DNA from 2 places in the Streptomyces sp. NPDC056224 genome. Region 2 is predicted to be linked to the other one. Evidence: riboswitches for the same ligand, from Rfam matches in the RefSeq annotation. Region 2 holds a riboswitch; the other holds the start of a gene.
The links. Region 2 has a riboswitch for glycine ahead of gcvT (glycine cleavage system aminomethyltransferase GcvT). Riboswitches for the same ligand answer to the same signal wherever they lie in the genome.
Positions count from the first base shown of each region.

Region 1 (7,247 bases), on a different contig from region 2:
CAGGCCCTCGGGCAGGGTGTCCGCCGTGGTCTCGTCCAGCGCCTCGATGTCCGCGCTGACACCGAAGGCCGCCCAGACGGCGTCGATGTCGGCGCGCAGGGTGGTCTCGTCGCAGGCGACGGAGACGTGGTCCGCGTCGGCCTGGTAGAGGTTGACACCGCCCTGGCGGGCCGCGGCGACGACCTCGGCCGCGCGGCCCGGGACGCGGGCCGTGATGGTGTCGAAGTAGGCGCCGTGCACGATCTCGACGCCGCCCGCCTGCAGGCCCGCGGCGAGCAGGGCCGCGTAGCGGTGGGTCCGGCGGGCGATCGTCCGCAGGCCGTCCGGGCCGTGGTAGACGGCGTACATGGCGGCCATGACGGCCAGCAGCACCTGAGCGGTACAGATGTTGCTGGTGGCCTTCTCGCGGCGGATGTGCTGCTCACGGGTCTGCAGCGCCAGCCGGTACGCCTTGTTGCCGTCCGCGTCGACGGAGACGCCGACGAGGCGCCCGGGCAGCGAGCGGGCGTGCTTGGCCTGGACTGCCATGTAACCGGCGTGCGGTCCGCCGAAGCCCATCGGGACGCCGAAGCGCTGGGTGGTGCCGACGGCGATGTCCGCGCCGAGCTCGCCCGGCGAGGTCAGCAGGGTCAGGGCGAGCAGGTCGGCCGAGACGGTGACGATGGCACCGAGCTCGTGCGCCTGGTCGATGAGCGGCTTGATCTCCCGTACGGCACCGGAGGCGCCCGGGTACTGCAGGAGCACGCCGAAGACGCCGCGCTCGGCGATCTCGGCCGGGATGCCGTCCGACAGGTCCGCGACGACGACCTCGACGCCCGTGGGCTCGGCGCGGGTCTCGATCACGGCGATGGTCTGCGGCAGCGCGTCGGCGTCGATCAGGAAGACGCCGTCCTTGACCTTGCCCACCCGGCGCGCGAGGGACATGGCCTCGGCGGCCGCGGTGCCCTCGTCGAGCAGCGAGGCGCCCGAGGTCGGCAGCCCGGTGAGGTCGGCGACGACGGTCTGGAAGTTCAGCAGCGCTTCGAGGCGGCCCTGGGAGATCTCGGGCTGGTAAGGCGTGTACGCCGTGTACCAGGCCGGGTTCTCCATGACGTTGCGCAGGATCACCGGCGGCGTGAAGGTCCCGTAGTAGCCGAGACCGATCATCGACGAGAGGACCTGGTTGCGGTCGGCGAGGGAGCGCAGCTCGGCCAGCACCTCCGCCTCGGTCCGCGCCTCGGGCAGGTTCAGCGCTTCGGCGGTCTTGATGACATCCGGCACCGCGGCGGCGGTCAGTTCGTCCAGGGAGCCGTAGCCCACCTGGGCGAGCATCTTCGCCTGCGCCTCGGCATCCGGACCGATGTGGCGCTGCTCGAAGGGGATGCCTCGCTCCAGCTGGGAGAGCGGAATGCGGTTGGCGGTCATGTACGGAGGCCTCCTGGTCGTATGACCTGCGAGGGGCACCACGGCGCGGGCACCCGGACGGCCTCCCCCTCTGTCATCTCAACCTGAGAGTTTCACCGGCCGCTCGAGGGTCGCTCGAAAAGAACCGGTTTTCACCGTCGGTGAGGAGAGGAACCGGCACTGCGTCCGGTACCTGCCCCTGCTTTCCAGAGTGGCCTCGTCCGTGCGGTACGTATGCCTGAGAGATTCCGGGGAGGATTTGCTCCTTCGGCGCCTCCGTCAAGATCACTCGGAGGACTCTCCCGCACAGGGTCGACAGCCATCACCCAGCCTACCAGCGAGGATCTGGACACTCCCCGAGTGGCCTCAGCTAACGAAATGCACTTCTGTAGTCATTACGGAGGAGTTGCGACCATTTGGAGGGACCGTGCAGACCGACATCGATCCGCGCAGCCTGATCGGCCGCAAGGCGTTCGACCGCAACGGCACCAAGATCGGCACCATTGACGAGGTCTACCTCGACGACGCCACGGGCGTCCCGGAATGGGCCGCCGTGCGCACCGGTCTGTTCAGCCGGGACGCCTTCGTCCCGCTGGAGCCCAGTGAGCTGGTGGGCGACACCCTGCGGGTGCCCTTCGACCGCTCCCTGATCAAGGACGCCCCCGATTTCGGTGTCGGCCGCCACCTCTCCCCGGAGCAGGAGCTCCAGCTCTACCACCACTACGGCCTGGACGTGACCCTGCCCACGGACTTCCAGCGCGACTTCGGCCACCTGGCGGGCGACGAGGGCTGAGTGCCCGCCCGGTCCCCGCCCCGCTGCTCCCCCGGGGGCTTGCGGGGAATCACGGTGTCGCCTCCCCCAAGCCTCAGCCCTCCGCTGCCGCCGGCCCCTCCCCCACCAGCGGCAGCGGATCGGACGGCTCCAGCTCGGGGTCGTCCACCCGGAAGGTCCGCACCCGGCCGGGCTGCGATCCCGGCTGCTCGAACCGCACGGTCACCCGCCCGACCCCGCTGCCCTGCACCCACCCGGGCCCGTACACCGCGTGCCGTACGTCGCTCCCGGCCGCCCAGCGCCGCTCCGGGGCGGGCTCCGGCTCCCCGGATGGCTCCACGTGCTCCGGGGCCGTGACAGCGGCCGCACCGGCCTCGGCGGTCACGTCGGGCTCGGTGGGCCCGCCCTGCGGCCGTTCGCCCAGCGACTGGGCGAACAGATCCTCCTGCGTGTAGTCCGCCAGCCCGGTCACGCCCACCCCCAGCAGCCGCACCCCGCCCGTGGTGTCCACGCCCTCCAGCAGCCGCGCGGCCGCCTCACGCACCACCGCGGGGTCGTCCGTGGGCCCCCGCAGCGTCTCGGAGCGCGTCAGCGTCGAGAAGTCGTAGCGCCGGACCTTGAGCACGATCGTGCGCCCCGAGTGCCCGGACGCCCGCAACCGCTGCACGCACCGGTCGGCGAGCCGCTGCACCTCGGTCCGGATCCGCACCCGGTCGTGCAGGTCCACGTCGAAGGTGTCCTCCACCGACACCGATTTCGCGTCCCGCTCCGCGACCACCGGCCGGTCGTCCAGGCCCAGGGCCATCCGGTGCAGGCCCACGCCGTGCGCGCGCCCGACCATCCGGACCAGCTCGTCCTCCCCGGCCTCCACCAGGTCTCCCACGGTGGTGATCCCGGCGCGGCGCAGGTGCTCGCCGGTGGCCGGCCCCACCCCGGGCAGGGTCCGTACCGACATCGGCGCGAGGAGCTCCCGCTCCGTCCCCGGCTCGATCAGCAGCAGACCCGCCGGCTTGGCCTCCTCCGACGCCACCTTGGCCAGCATCTTCGAGCCGGCCAGCCCCACCGACCCGCTGAGCCCCGTCACGGCCCGGATGTCCGCCCGCAGCCGCTCCCCCGCGGCCCGGGCGCCCGGCCCGTCGAAAGCGACGCCGCCCGCCTCCAGATCCACGAAGGCCTCGTCCAGGCTGAGCGGCTCCACGAGTGGCGACAGCTCCCGCAGCAGGGCCATCACCACGTCGCTGACCTCGCGGTAGAGACTGAAGCGCGGGATCAGGCAGGCTCCGTTCGGGCAGAGCCGCCGCGCCTGCGCCATCGGCATCGCCGAGTGCACCCCGAACCGCCTGGCCTCGTACGAGGCGGTGGCGACGACCCCGCGCGGCCCGAGGCCGCCCACGATGACGGCCTTGCCCCGCAGGCTCGGCTTCGACGCCTGCTCGACGGAGGCGTAGAAGGCATCCATGTCCAGATGCAGGATGGTCGGCGCGGCTCTCACAGCACCGATGCTGCCCTACGCCTCTGACAACGGGACCGGTCCGGCCGGGTTCACACGGCCCGGTTGCGACGGGCGGCCAGTTCGTCCGCCGGATTGTGCCCGACCAGGGTCTCGCCGGTGTCCACCCGCTCCCCGTGCAGCTGGGACAGCGCGTTCTCCACGTCGCGCCACACCACGCCCACGGCGATCCCGAAGATGCCCTGACCGCCCTGGAGCAGGCTCACGACCTGGTCCGGCGAGGTGCACTCGTACACGGTGGCGCCGTCGCTCATCAGCGTCATCCGCTCCAGGTCGCAGAACCCGCGGTCACGCAGGTGCTGCACGGCCGCACGGATGTTCTGCAGCCCCACCCCGGTGTCCAGGAAACGCTTGACGATCTTGAGGACGACCACGTCCCGGAAGCTGTACAGCCGCTGCGTGCCCGACCCGTACGCGGGCCGCACGCTCGGCTCCACCAGCCCGGTCCGCGCCCAGTAGTCGAGCTGCCGGTAGGTGATGCCGGCCGCGGCACACGCCGTCGGCCCGCGGTATCCGATCTGCTCGGGCGCCGGCTCGCCATCCACCGGTCCGACCGGCGTCGACTCCGGCTGACGGCGCGCGGCACCGGCCGCACCACCGTGCAGCGGGTACGAGCCACCGTCACTCCGTGCGGGGGTGCCCCCGGTCGTACCGTCGCCCGTGATCCTCACGCCGACCCTCCGTCCTTGACCTGCCACCTTGAAGGTAGGCAGTCACCAGGGGTGCGTCAACGATCGCCACACTCGGCACGCCGAGTGATAATCACCCTGAGAGTGGTTTCCCGTATCCGATTGCGGGGAAAGGCTACTCGAATGGGCTGGTACTTCCCCGTGGACGACGCGGCCTGCGCGTCACTGCGGGCCGGTGCCGAAGTCCTCGGGCGAGATCTGGTCGAGGAACTCGCGGAACTTCTCCACCTCGTCCTCCTGCTCGTCCGGGATCGCGATCCCGGCGTCGTCGAGCACACCGTCACTGCCGTAGATCGGCGTCCCCGTGCGCAGGGCCAGCGCTATCGCGTCCGAGGGCCGCGCGCTCACCTCGACCCCGCTGGCGAAGACAAGCTCCGCGTAGAAGACGCCCTCCCGCAGATCCGTGATCCGGACCTCGGTGAGCTCCTCGCCGATCGCCTCCAGCACGTCCTTGAACAGGTCGTGCGTCAGCGGTCGGGCAGGGGCCATTCCCTGTTGCGCGAAGGCAATGGCGGTCGCCTCCCCAGGGCCGATCCAGATGGGGAGGTACCGGTCGCCTCCCACTTCACGCAGGAGCACGATCGGTTGGTTGGAGGGCATTTCCACCCGGACACCCACAACGTCGAGCTCGTTCACACAGCAACCCTAGGACCTGCTCGGCCGGTTTGGGTAGTCGGGGGCCCCTGGGTCACGGCAGCCGGACCCCGAGGGCGGTCTGCACGAGGGCCTCGTGCAGCCTGACGGAGAGCCCGGCGAGCTCCTTCGTCGTGGCTTCCGCATGCGCCCTGGTCTGGGGGTTGCGGTGCCGTCGCAACGGCGACACGACCTGCTCGATCAGGCCCGCCTCTCGGTCCGCGGCGGCCTTCATCGCGCGCAGGTGCCGCGGCTCCAGCCCGAACCGCCCCAGATCGGCCACCAGCCGGGCCACGGTGACCGCCTCGGCGTCGAATCCGCCGCCGGGCAACTCGGCGAGCAGCCCGTACGACTCCCACTCGACCAGCTGGACCTCGTCCACGTCGGCGGCCGCGATCAGCTCGGCCCGGCCCACCCGGGCCGCGGTGGGCCGCTCCCGGCCCACCTCGCCGTACACGGCCACGGGGCTGGCGGGATCGACGGATTCGCCGTGCGGCGTGGGCGCCGGGATGCGGACCTGCTCACCGCGCGCGAGCGCGTCGAGTTGCTCCCGGATGACTTTCAGCGGCAGGTAGTGATCGCGCTGCAGGCGCAGGATGCGGGCCAGCCGCTCCACGTCCTCGGTGCTGAACTTGCGATATCCCGAAGGTGTGCGCCGGGGCTCGACGAGCCCTTCCGCCTCCAGGAAGCGGATCTTCGAGATCGTGACCTCGGGGAACTCGTCACGCAGCGTGGTGAGCACCGTGCCGATGCTCACCAGCCGCCCGGCCGGGCCGGAGGTGCCGGCGGTGCCGTTCTTCGCGGCACCGCCGGTCGGGGTACGCAGCATGGAACCTTCCCTCTGGGCCCCTGGACACCTCCCGGCGACGGCCGGGGGAAGGAGTCCGGGGGGCGGGTCAGATGCCTCGCAGGCTCGCGTAGAAGACCAGCCGGTACTTGCCGATCTGCACCTCGTCGCCGTTGTGCAGCGCGACGGAGTCGATCGGCTCCCGGTTCACGTACGTGCCGTTGAGGCTGCCGACGTCGGCGACGGTGAAGCCGCCGTCCTGGCTCCGGCGGAACTCGACATGACGCCGGGAGACGGTGACGTCATCCAGGAAGATGTCGCTCTGCGGGTGCCGTCCGGCCGTGGTCAGCTCGCCGTCCAGCAGGAAGCGGCTACCGGAGTTGGGGCCGCGCCGCACGATGAGCAGGGCGGAACCGGGGGGCAGCGCTTCCACCGCGGCCTGGGCCTCGGGGGACAGCGAGGACGACACGTGCGGTTGTCCCGACACCTCGGCCTCGTAGGCCTCAAGACCCGAGATCGAGATGGTGGACGTGGTCTCCGAGGCACGCTCCGGCGTCAGACCCGCCCGCAGCGGCGCGCCGCAGTTGGAGCAGAACCGGCTGGCCGCATCGCTGCGGTGTCCGCACCTGCTGCAAATCTGCTCGGCCGACATGGACGGCTCCTCGCGCCGCGGCTGCCCCGCGGAGGCATTGGTGGCATACGGGTCGGGGGCAAACCCTCCACCCGCACTTGAGGTTGACGGATCACCGAAACCTATGCGTCCGGTACCGGCAGGGTCAACAGCCGACGCGCCGTGGGCGCCCGAAATGTCACCCCCGCCCGCGACCTCGTCGCGGAAGAGCGGCCGGTCGCCCTGCCCTTCGGCCTCACCCTGGCCGGCGCGGTGACGTGCCGCGCCGCTTTCCTCACGGCTCTTCTTGCCGAACAACTTCTCAAACAACTTCACGGGCGATTCCCCTTGACCGAAACAGACCCGCCCGTGGGGCAGGACGAACTCCGAATGCAACACCTGCCGACCCGGACATTCTCACAACGTCCGTAACCACCAGACAGTTTCCACCACACACCGCGACTTCTGTGCGCCGACCCCCCGCAGGCCTGCGCCCGCGTGAACCGGTCCACTCTCCGCCCCGCATCATCACGATGACGACCGAGCGTAGTCAGGCTGCTTCGCAGCCCGCAAGGCATCCACAACGATCTTCGCCGACCGTGTGACGGCGACGGTCGCCTGTTCCTTCTCCAGCGTCTGCACGACACCGCCGGGGATGTTGAGGGCGGGCTCCAGATCCTGCGGCTTGCCGATCACCCTGAATTCGTAGGGTTGTGTGATCTTCTTACCGTCGATCCCGACCCCGCCGTTCTCGTCCGAGAAGTACGAGCCCGCCACCACGCGCACACCGTTGATCTGGATCGCCTCGGCGCCGGCCGCCCGCAGCTCCTGAAGCGTGTCCAGCAACTGGTCGGACCGCACCT
Region 1 is NZ_JBHJTK010000024.1:99,711-106,957, forward strand. It holds gene gcvP (aminomethyl-transferring glycine dehydrogenase) at 1-1,404, opposite strand, end outside; glycine riboswitch at 1,600-1,698, opposite strand; gene ACFCZ1_RS25215 (PRC-barrel domain-containing protein) at 1,811-2,176, shown strand; gene ACFCZ1_RS25220 (DNA polymerase IV) at 2,250-3,647, opposite strand; gene ACFCZ1_RS25225 (MerR family transcriptional regulator) at 3,698-4,336, opposite strand; gene ACFCZ1_RS25230 (bifunctional nuclease family protein) at 4,517-4,990, opposite strand; gene ACFCZ1_RS25235 (MerR family transcriptional regulator) at 5,043-5,816, opposite strand; gene ACFCZ1_RS25240 (FHA domain-containing protein) at 5,884-6,426, opposite strand; gene ACFCZ1_RS25245 (DUF881 domain-containing protein) at 6,913-7,247, opposite strand, start outside.
Region 1: another riboswitch for glycine. It lies ahead of gcvP (aminomethyl-transferring glycine dehydrogenase); the one in region 2 lies ahead of gcvT (glycine cleavage system aminomethyltransferase GcvT).

Region 2 (7,247 bases):
CCGCCGACCGAGTAGTAGGTCTTCTCCAGCAGCGGGGTGCCGCTCTCGTCGTACGCGAAGAGCGTCATGCCGTTCGCGTGGTACGGCAGGGAGCGCCGACGGTGCAGGATCAGCTGGTTCGGCTCGTCGAAGGCGATCTCGTGCCCGTCGCCTATCTCCGTGCCGAGCAGGCGCAGGCGGCCGCTCTTGCGGATGCGCTCGACCTCGTCGTCGGCGGTCTCGACGTTCACCGTGCGGGGGGAGTGGCCCTCCAGGCCCAGCAGGACCGCCTTGGGAGTGCCGTGGCCGTGGCCGGTCGCGCCGAGGGAGCCGAAGAGCTCGGCGCGGACGGACGCGGTCTGGGCGAGGACACCGTCCTTCTTCAGCCGCATCACGAACATGCGCGCGGCACGCATCGGGCCGACCGTGTGGGAGGAGGACGGGCCGATGCCGATGGAGAAGAGGTCGAAGACGGAGATGGCCACTGGCGGACTCCCTTGTCTGCTCGTGGGGCGGGAGGGGGCGGGAGGGGTGGATTGTTCGGATTTTGTCCCGCAGACGAGCTTATCGCGGTGAAATGAACGGCTCGTCCGCCGGAAAGGGGCGGAGGGGGGTCGCGCGGGTGTCGCTCACGTTCCCGCAGGCACCGGCCCGTGTGGCCGCGAGCCGTATCCGCCCCGTCCCCGGTCATGGGAAGGGCCGGTCATGGGAAGGGCCCGGCCTGTGCACAAGCAGGCCGGGCCCCTCCCCAGTGCTGACTAGAGCGACGGGTACAGCGGGAACTTCGCGGCGAGCGCCGAGACGCGCGCCTTGAGGCCCTCGGAGTCGTACGTCGGCTTCAGCGCCTGCGCGATGATCTCGGCGACCTCGGTGAAGGCCTCGGCGTCGAACCCGCGGGTGGCGAGGGCCGGCGTACCGATCCGCAGACCCGAGGTGACCATCGGGGGCCGCGGGTCGTTCGGGATGGCGTTGCGGTTGACCGTGATCCCGACCTCGTGGAGGCGGTCCTCGGCCTGCTGGCCGTCCAGCTCGGAGTTGCGCAGGTCGACCAGGACCAGGTGCACGTCGGTGCCGCCGGTGAGGACGTCCACACCCACGGCCTTGACGTCGTCCTGGACCAGGCGGGCGGCGAGGATCTTCGCGCCCTCCAGGGTGCGCTCCTGGCGCTCCTTGAACTCGGGCGAGGCGGCGATCTTGAAGGAGACCGCCTTGGCCGCGATCACGTGCTCCAGCGGGCCGCCCTGCTGACCCGGGAAGACCGCGGAGTTGATCTTCTTGGCCAGCTCCTGCGTCGACAGGATGACACCGCCGCGCGGACCGCCGAGGGTCTTGTGCGTGGTGGTGGTGACGACGTGGGCGTGCGGCACCGGGTTCGGGTGCAGGCCCGCGGCGACCAGGCCCGCGAAGTGCGCCATGTCGACCATCAGGTACGCGCCGACCTCGTCCGCGATGCGGCGGAAGGCGGCGAAGTCCAGCTGGCGCGGGTAGGCGGACCAGCCGGCGACGATCAGCTGCGGCTTGGACTCCTTGGCGAGGCGCTCGACCTCGGCCATGTCGACCTGGCCGGTCTCGTCGACGTGGTACGGGACCACGTTGTAGAGCTTGCCGGAGAAGTTGATCTTCATGCCGTGGGTCAGGTGACCGCCGTGGGCCAGGTTCAGGCCCATGATCGTGTCGCCCGGCTTCAGCAGCGCGAACATCGCGGCGGCGTTCGCCTGCGCACCGGAGTGGGGCTGCACGTTCGCGTGCTCGGCGCCGAACAGCGCCTTGATGCGGTCGATCGCGATCTGCTCGACCACGTCGACGTGCTCGCACCCGCCGTAGTAGCGGCGGCCGGGGTAGCCCTCGGCGTACTTGTTGGTGAGGACCGAGCCCTGGGCCTCCATGACGGCGATCGGAGCGAAGTTCTCCGACGCGATCATTTCGAGGGTGGACTGCTGGCGCACGAGCTCGGCGTCGACGGCTGCGGCGACGTCGGGGTCGAGCTCGTGGAGAGGGGTGTTCAGTACGGACATCAGGATCCCCTGGGGTCAGTTACCGGCGGTGAGCTTGGTGTACTCCTCGGCGGAGAGCGCGTCCTTGGGCTCCTCCGAGATGCGCACCTTGAACAGCCAGCCGCCCTCGAAGGGAGCGGAGTTCACCAGGGCCGGGTCGTCGACGACGTCCTGGTTGAACTCGACGATCTCGCCGGAGACGGGGGAGTACAGGTCGCTGACCGACTTCGTCGACTCCAGCTCGCCGCAGGTCTCGCCCTCGGTGACGGTCTCGCCGACCTCGGGGAGCTGGGCGTAGACGACGTCACCGAGCGCGTTGGCCGCGAACTCCGTGATGCCGACCGTCGAAACGCCGTCCACGGCGTCCGACAGCCACTCGTGCTCCTTGGTGTAACGCAGCTGCTGGGGGGTGCTCATGACCTGATTCTCCTGGATGCGGGGGAGTGGATACGAACAGTGGTCTTGGGTACTGAGACGGCGCCGCACGGATGTCCGTACGACCGCCTGCACGCCGGGTCGTGTGAAGTGTTACTTCTGCCGCTTGTAGAAGGGCAGGGCCACGACCTCGTACGGCTCATGCGTACCGCGAATGTCGACGCCGACGCCGGAGGTGCCGGGCGCGGCGTGCGCCGCGTCCACGTACGCCATCGCGATCGGCTTGCCGAGCGTCGGGGACGGGGCGCCGGAGGTGACCTCGCCGATGACCTGTCCGTCGGCCACGACCGGGAAACCGGCGCGCGGGACGCGGCGGCCCTCGGCGATCAGGCCGACCAGCTTGCGCGGCGGGTTCGTGGCGGCGCGCTCGGCGGCGGCCTCCAGTGCGGCGCGGCCGACGAAGTCCCCCTCCTTCTCGAACTTCACGACCCGGCCCAGCCCCGCGTCGAACGGGGTGAGGGAGGTGGTCAGCTCGTGCCCGTACAGCGGCATGCCCGCCTCCAGGCGCAGCGTGTCGCGGCAGGACAGCCCGGCCGGGACCAGGCCGACGCCCTCGCCCGCCTTGGTCAGCGCCTGCCACAGCTCCACGGCGTGCTCGGGGGAGACGAACAGCTCGAAGCCGTCCTCACCGGTGTAGCCCGTACGGGCGATCAGCGCCGGCACCCCGGCCACCGTGCCCGGCAGACCGGCGTAGTACTTGAGCCCGTCCAGGTCGGCGTCGGTGAGCGAGGCGAGGATGCCGGGGGACTCCGGGCCCTGGACGGCGATGAGCGCGTACGCGTCGCGGTCGTCACGGACCTCGGTGTCGAAGCCGGCGGCGCGCTCGGTCAGGGCGTCGAGGACGACCTGGGCGTTGGAGGCGTTGGCGACGACCATGTACTCGGTCTCGCCGAGGCGGTAGACGATCAGGTCGTCGACGATGCCGCCGTCCGCCTGGCAGATGTGCGTGTAGCGGGCGCGGCCGACGCCGACGGTGGAGATGTTGCCGACCAGCGCGTAGTCCAGGGCCTTGACGGCCTCCGGGCCGGTCAGCGTGATCTCGCCCATGTGGGACAGGTCGAAGAGGCCGGCCTTGGTGCGTACGGCGTTGTGCTCGTCGCGCTCGCTCGCGTACCGCAGCGGCATGTCCCAGCCCGCGAAGTCGGTCATGGTCGCACCGAGGGAACGGTGCAGCGCATCGAGGGCGGTCAGACGGGGGGCAGTGCTCATGGGTGTGGCTCCCGAGTCCCAGGGCATGACATGACGAGGAGGGTCCTCCCCATCTGTCATCGGAACCTGAGAGGTTCGCCGAGAGTTCCTGGTTGCCCGGGATCCTCGGCTTGCACCTTGGGTGGAGCTGTCGTACAGCTCGCTTTTCAGATCTGCCTCATCCACGCGGTACGGGGCCTGAGAGATTCAAGGGAGGTTCTTGCTCCTTCGGCGCCCGTGCACGGCCTTGCGGCGTGCCGGGACTCTCCCGCGCGGATTCAAGCGGCCGGTATGCAGTTGGTCCAGATGGCGCACATCATTGCACGCCACCGCGGTGATCGGGGGTGGGCCCCCGAAAGTTCGTGCGGTGCCCGAGCGGCCGGACCGGAACCGGCGCTGCCGGATTACCGTCTCTTTACACTCAGTGGGCAAGGGTCCTGGCGACCCGATTCGGGGGAGGCGATCACTGTGCGGAGATTCGTGAGTGCGGCGGCCGCGGCGACCGTGGACGCGGTGCCGGCGCAGCGCGGTGCGCGCGTGCGGAGCGGGCGGGCCGGTCCCGTACGCGACCTCCGCGGACCGGGGCCGGGAGGCCCGCACGGGCTGGCCTTCGCCGCGGGGGACATCGTCGTGGTGTCCGGCCTGCCCGGCGGCGGCAAGAGCACGCTGATCAAGCGGGCGGCGGGCGAGGGCACGGCCATCGACTCCCAGGACGCCCGTGAGCGCTGGGAGCTGCGGATGCCGGGCGCGCTGCCGTACGCGGTCTACCGGCCGCTGGTGCGCGCCGCCCACTACTGGGGCCTGTGGCGGACCCTGCGCTCCGGGGCCTCGGTGATCGTCCACGACTGCGGTACGCAGAGCTGGGTACGGGGCCTGCTCGCGGCGGCCGCGCGCCGCCGGGGCCGGGCGCTGCACCTGCTCCTGCTGGACAGCAGCCCCGCCGAAGCCCTGGCCGGGCAGGCGGCGCGGGGGCGCCGGGTGTCGGCGTACGCCTTCGCCCGCCACCGGGGAGCGGTGACCCGCCTGCTGCGCGCCGCGGAGGCCGGCCACCCACCGCCCGGCTGCGCCTCGGTGACGCTGCTGGACCGGCGCTCGGCCGCAGCCCTGACGCGGATCGCGTTCCACGGCTGAGCCCTTGGGGCGGAGCCGCGGCAGCGGCGCCGCACCCGGGCCGATAACCTCGGCCACGACGAACCGCGGAACCAACGGAGGCACACGCACATGCAGGGCAGCGGCTGGCCGGGGAATGAGCTGGAGCAGGTGCTCGGGGCGGCGCTCGGGCAGCCGGACGCCGGCGGGCGGATCCTGGAGGTGCTCGGCCGCAGCCAGGTGTGGGTGCCGCTGCCCGGCGGCGGCGGACCGGACTCGGCCGCCCTGGACCTGCCCACGATGGACATCGGCGGGGCGGCGTACGTCCCCGTCTACAGCTCCGAGGCCCAGTTCCTCGCCTGCGTCGGCCCCGGCACCGACTTCGCGGTGGCCCCGGCCGTCGAGTTCGCCCGCGGCCTGCCCCCGCAGCTCGGCATCGCGCTCAACCCCGAGGGCGCGGTCGGCGTCCCCCTGCCCCCGCCCGCCGTCGCGGAGCTGTGCCGCACCGGCCGGACCCCGCTCGACGGCCCGTCCTCCGGCGGCCGGGTACGGCTCTACGAGCCCGACTGGCAGGAGGACCCGGTGGACTTCCTGGCCGCCGCCGCCGAGGAGTTCCGCGCCGCCGGCGTGGTCGCCGCGGCACACCGCTGCCTCGCCAGCGTCGAGGGGGCGGACCCGGAGCTGTTCATCGGTGTCCGCCTGGTGGGATGGGACGCCGGGATGCGCAGCGCCCCGATGGAGGCCCTCGGCCGGGCCCTGGCCCGCGTACCGGCGCCCTGGCCCGTCCAGTTGATCCTCCTCGACGCCGCCCAGGACCCGGTCACGGACTGGATTCGTGAGCGCGTACGCCCCTTCTACCTCGCCTAGGGCCGCTTAAGCTGTTGGTACGTGTGGACGACGGGCGGACGAAGAGGGGTACCGGGTGAGTGCGTCAGGCACGGCCGCGGCCGGGCAGGTCGAGCACATGCTGCGCCAGGTGACTCCAGGGCGGTATGAGGGTTACGAGTCGCTTTTGCACGCCCTCTCCGAGGGCCGGCTGTGGATGCTCCTGTGGCAGGGGCAGCCGGGATCCCCGGACGCCCAGTACGGCGGCATGGAGGTCGAGAGCCTCGGGTACGCGCCCTGCGTGACCTCCCCGCAGGAACTGGCCGCCAGCGGCTGGAACCGGGGCTACGAGGTGGTCACCGGGCGGGACATCGCCCGCGCGCTCTATCCGGACCGCTGGGGCCTGTGGCTCAACCCGCACGCCCAGGGCGGCGGCCTCGGCATCCCCTGGGCCGACCTGCGCCGGATCGCGACCGGTCTGGACCGGATGCCGGCCGGCCCACTGCGGCTGTCCGAGCCCGCCATCGAGCTCCCGCAGTTCTACGGGCTGCTGACCCAGCACGCGCACCGCACCCCGGCCGTCAGGTCGCTGCGCCGCGCCTGGGTCCAACCCGCGCTCGGGTCCCCGTACCTCGCGGTCGGGCTCGACCTGTACGACGCCTCCGCGCCCGCGCTGGAATCCGTACGGGAGATGATGCGGCAGTCGGTCGGCGTGGTCCCCGAGGGCGTCCCGGTGTGCACGGTCGCGCTGGCGGACGAGCACGACCCCGTCGCGATGTGGCTGCGCGCGCAGGCCCGTCCGTTCTACGACCGCGAGGGCCAGGCGCCGCCCTACTGACCGGCGCCGCCGACCGCGCCGCCCGACCGCTCCGCCCGGTCCCCAGACATCCGTATATCCAGACATGTGTCGCGAAGGCCGCACCCGACCCCATCGGTGCGGCCTTCGGCGTATCCGTGGACTGCACCCAAGTACCGCTCCTGAAATGGCAGTTGGGCCGGATGTCCGTTCCGCGCCGAAGGGGAGGTGTTTCACCGCTCAACAGGGCTCACGGTTCGGATAACGGAAGGTGTAGGCGCAGATCACGGTTGCGCATCACATCACCGGCAGGTCTGGCGGCCGCTTGAGCGCCCGATGAAGACTCCCCACCCAAGAGCCGGTCAGTCCTCCGAGACCCGGCTCGGCATGTGCACCTCTGCTTGTTGTCCGGCACGGCAATTCCCGCAATTCCTGCACTTCACACGCGTCCTGTGTGTCCCAAGCACTCCGAGCGCCACTCCGCACCAACGCCGCCACAGCGGCGGGCATGGGCCGGCCACCAGTCGGCCGAGAGGGGTCCCCACCACGATGACGGCACCACTGCATGACACGAGCGCGGAAACACCCGCACCTGTGTCCGTAGCCGACGTCCCTGTCAAGGCCATCGAAGGCCGCTCGCCCGGCCGCATCGCCTGGATGCGGCTCAAGCGCGACAAGGTCGCGCTGACCGGCGGCGTGGTCGTGATCCTCCTGATCCTGGTTGCGCTCTTCGCGCCGCAGATCGTGAGCCTGCTGGGCCACCCGCCCAACGAGTTCCACGAGGACCTGATCGACCCGGACCTGGGCACGCCGCTCGGTTCCTTCGGCGGCATGAGCTCCGACTTCCTGCTGGGCGTCGAACCCACCAATGGGCGCGACGTGTTCAGCCGGATCGTCTTCGGCGCCCGGATCTCGCTGGTCGTCGCCTTCCTGGCGGCCTT
Region 2 is NZ_JBHJTK010000030.1:80,084-87,330, reverse strand. It holds gene ACFCZ1_RS27865 (L-serine ammonia-lyase) at 1-464, opposite strand, end outside; gene glyA (serine hydroxymethyltransferase) at 738-1,994, opposite strand; gene gcvH (glycine cleavage system protein GcvH) at 2,010-2,390, opposite strand; gene gcvT (glycine cleavage system aminomethyltransferase GcvT) at 2,502-3,617, opposite strand; glycine riboswitch at 3,774-3,877, opposite strand; gene ACFCZ1_RS27845 (AAA family ATPase) at 4,077-4,727, shown strand; gene ACFCZ1_RS27840 (enhanced serine sensitivity protein SseB) at 4,818-5,552, shown strand; gene ACFCZ1_RS27835 (enhanced serine sensitivity protein SseB C-terminal domain-containing protein) at 5,608-6,348, shown strand; gene ACFCZ1_RS27830 (ABC transporter permease) at 6,856-7,247, shown strand, end outside.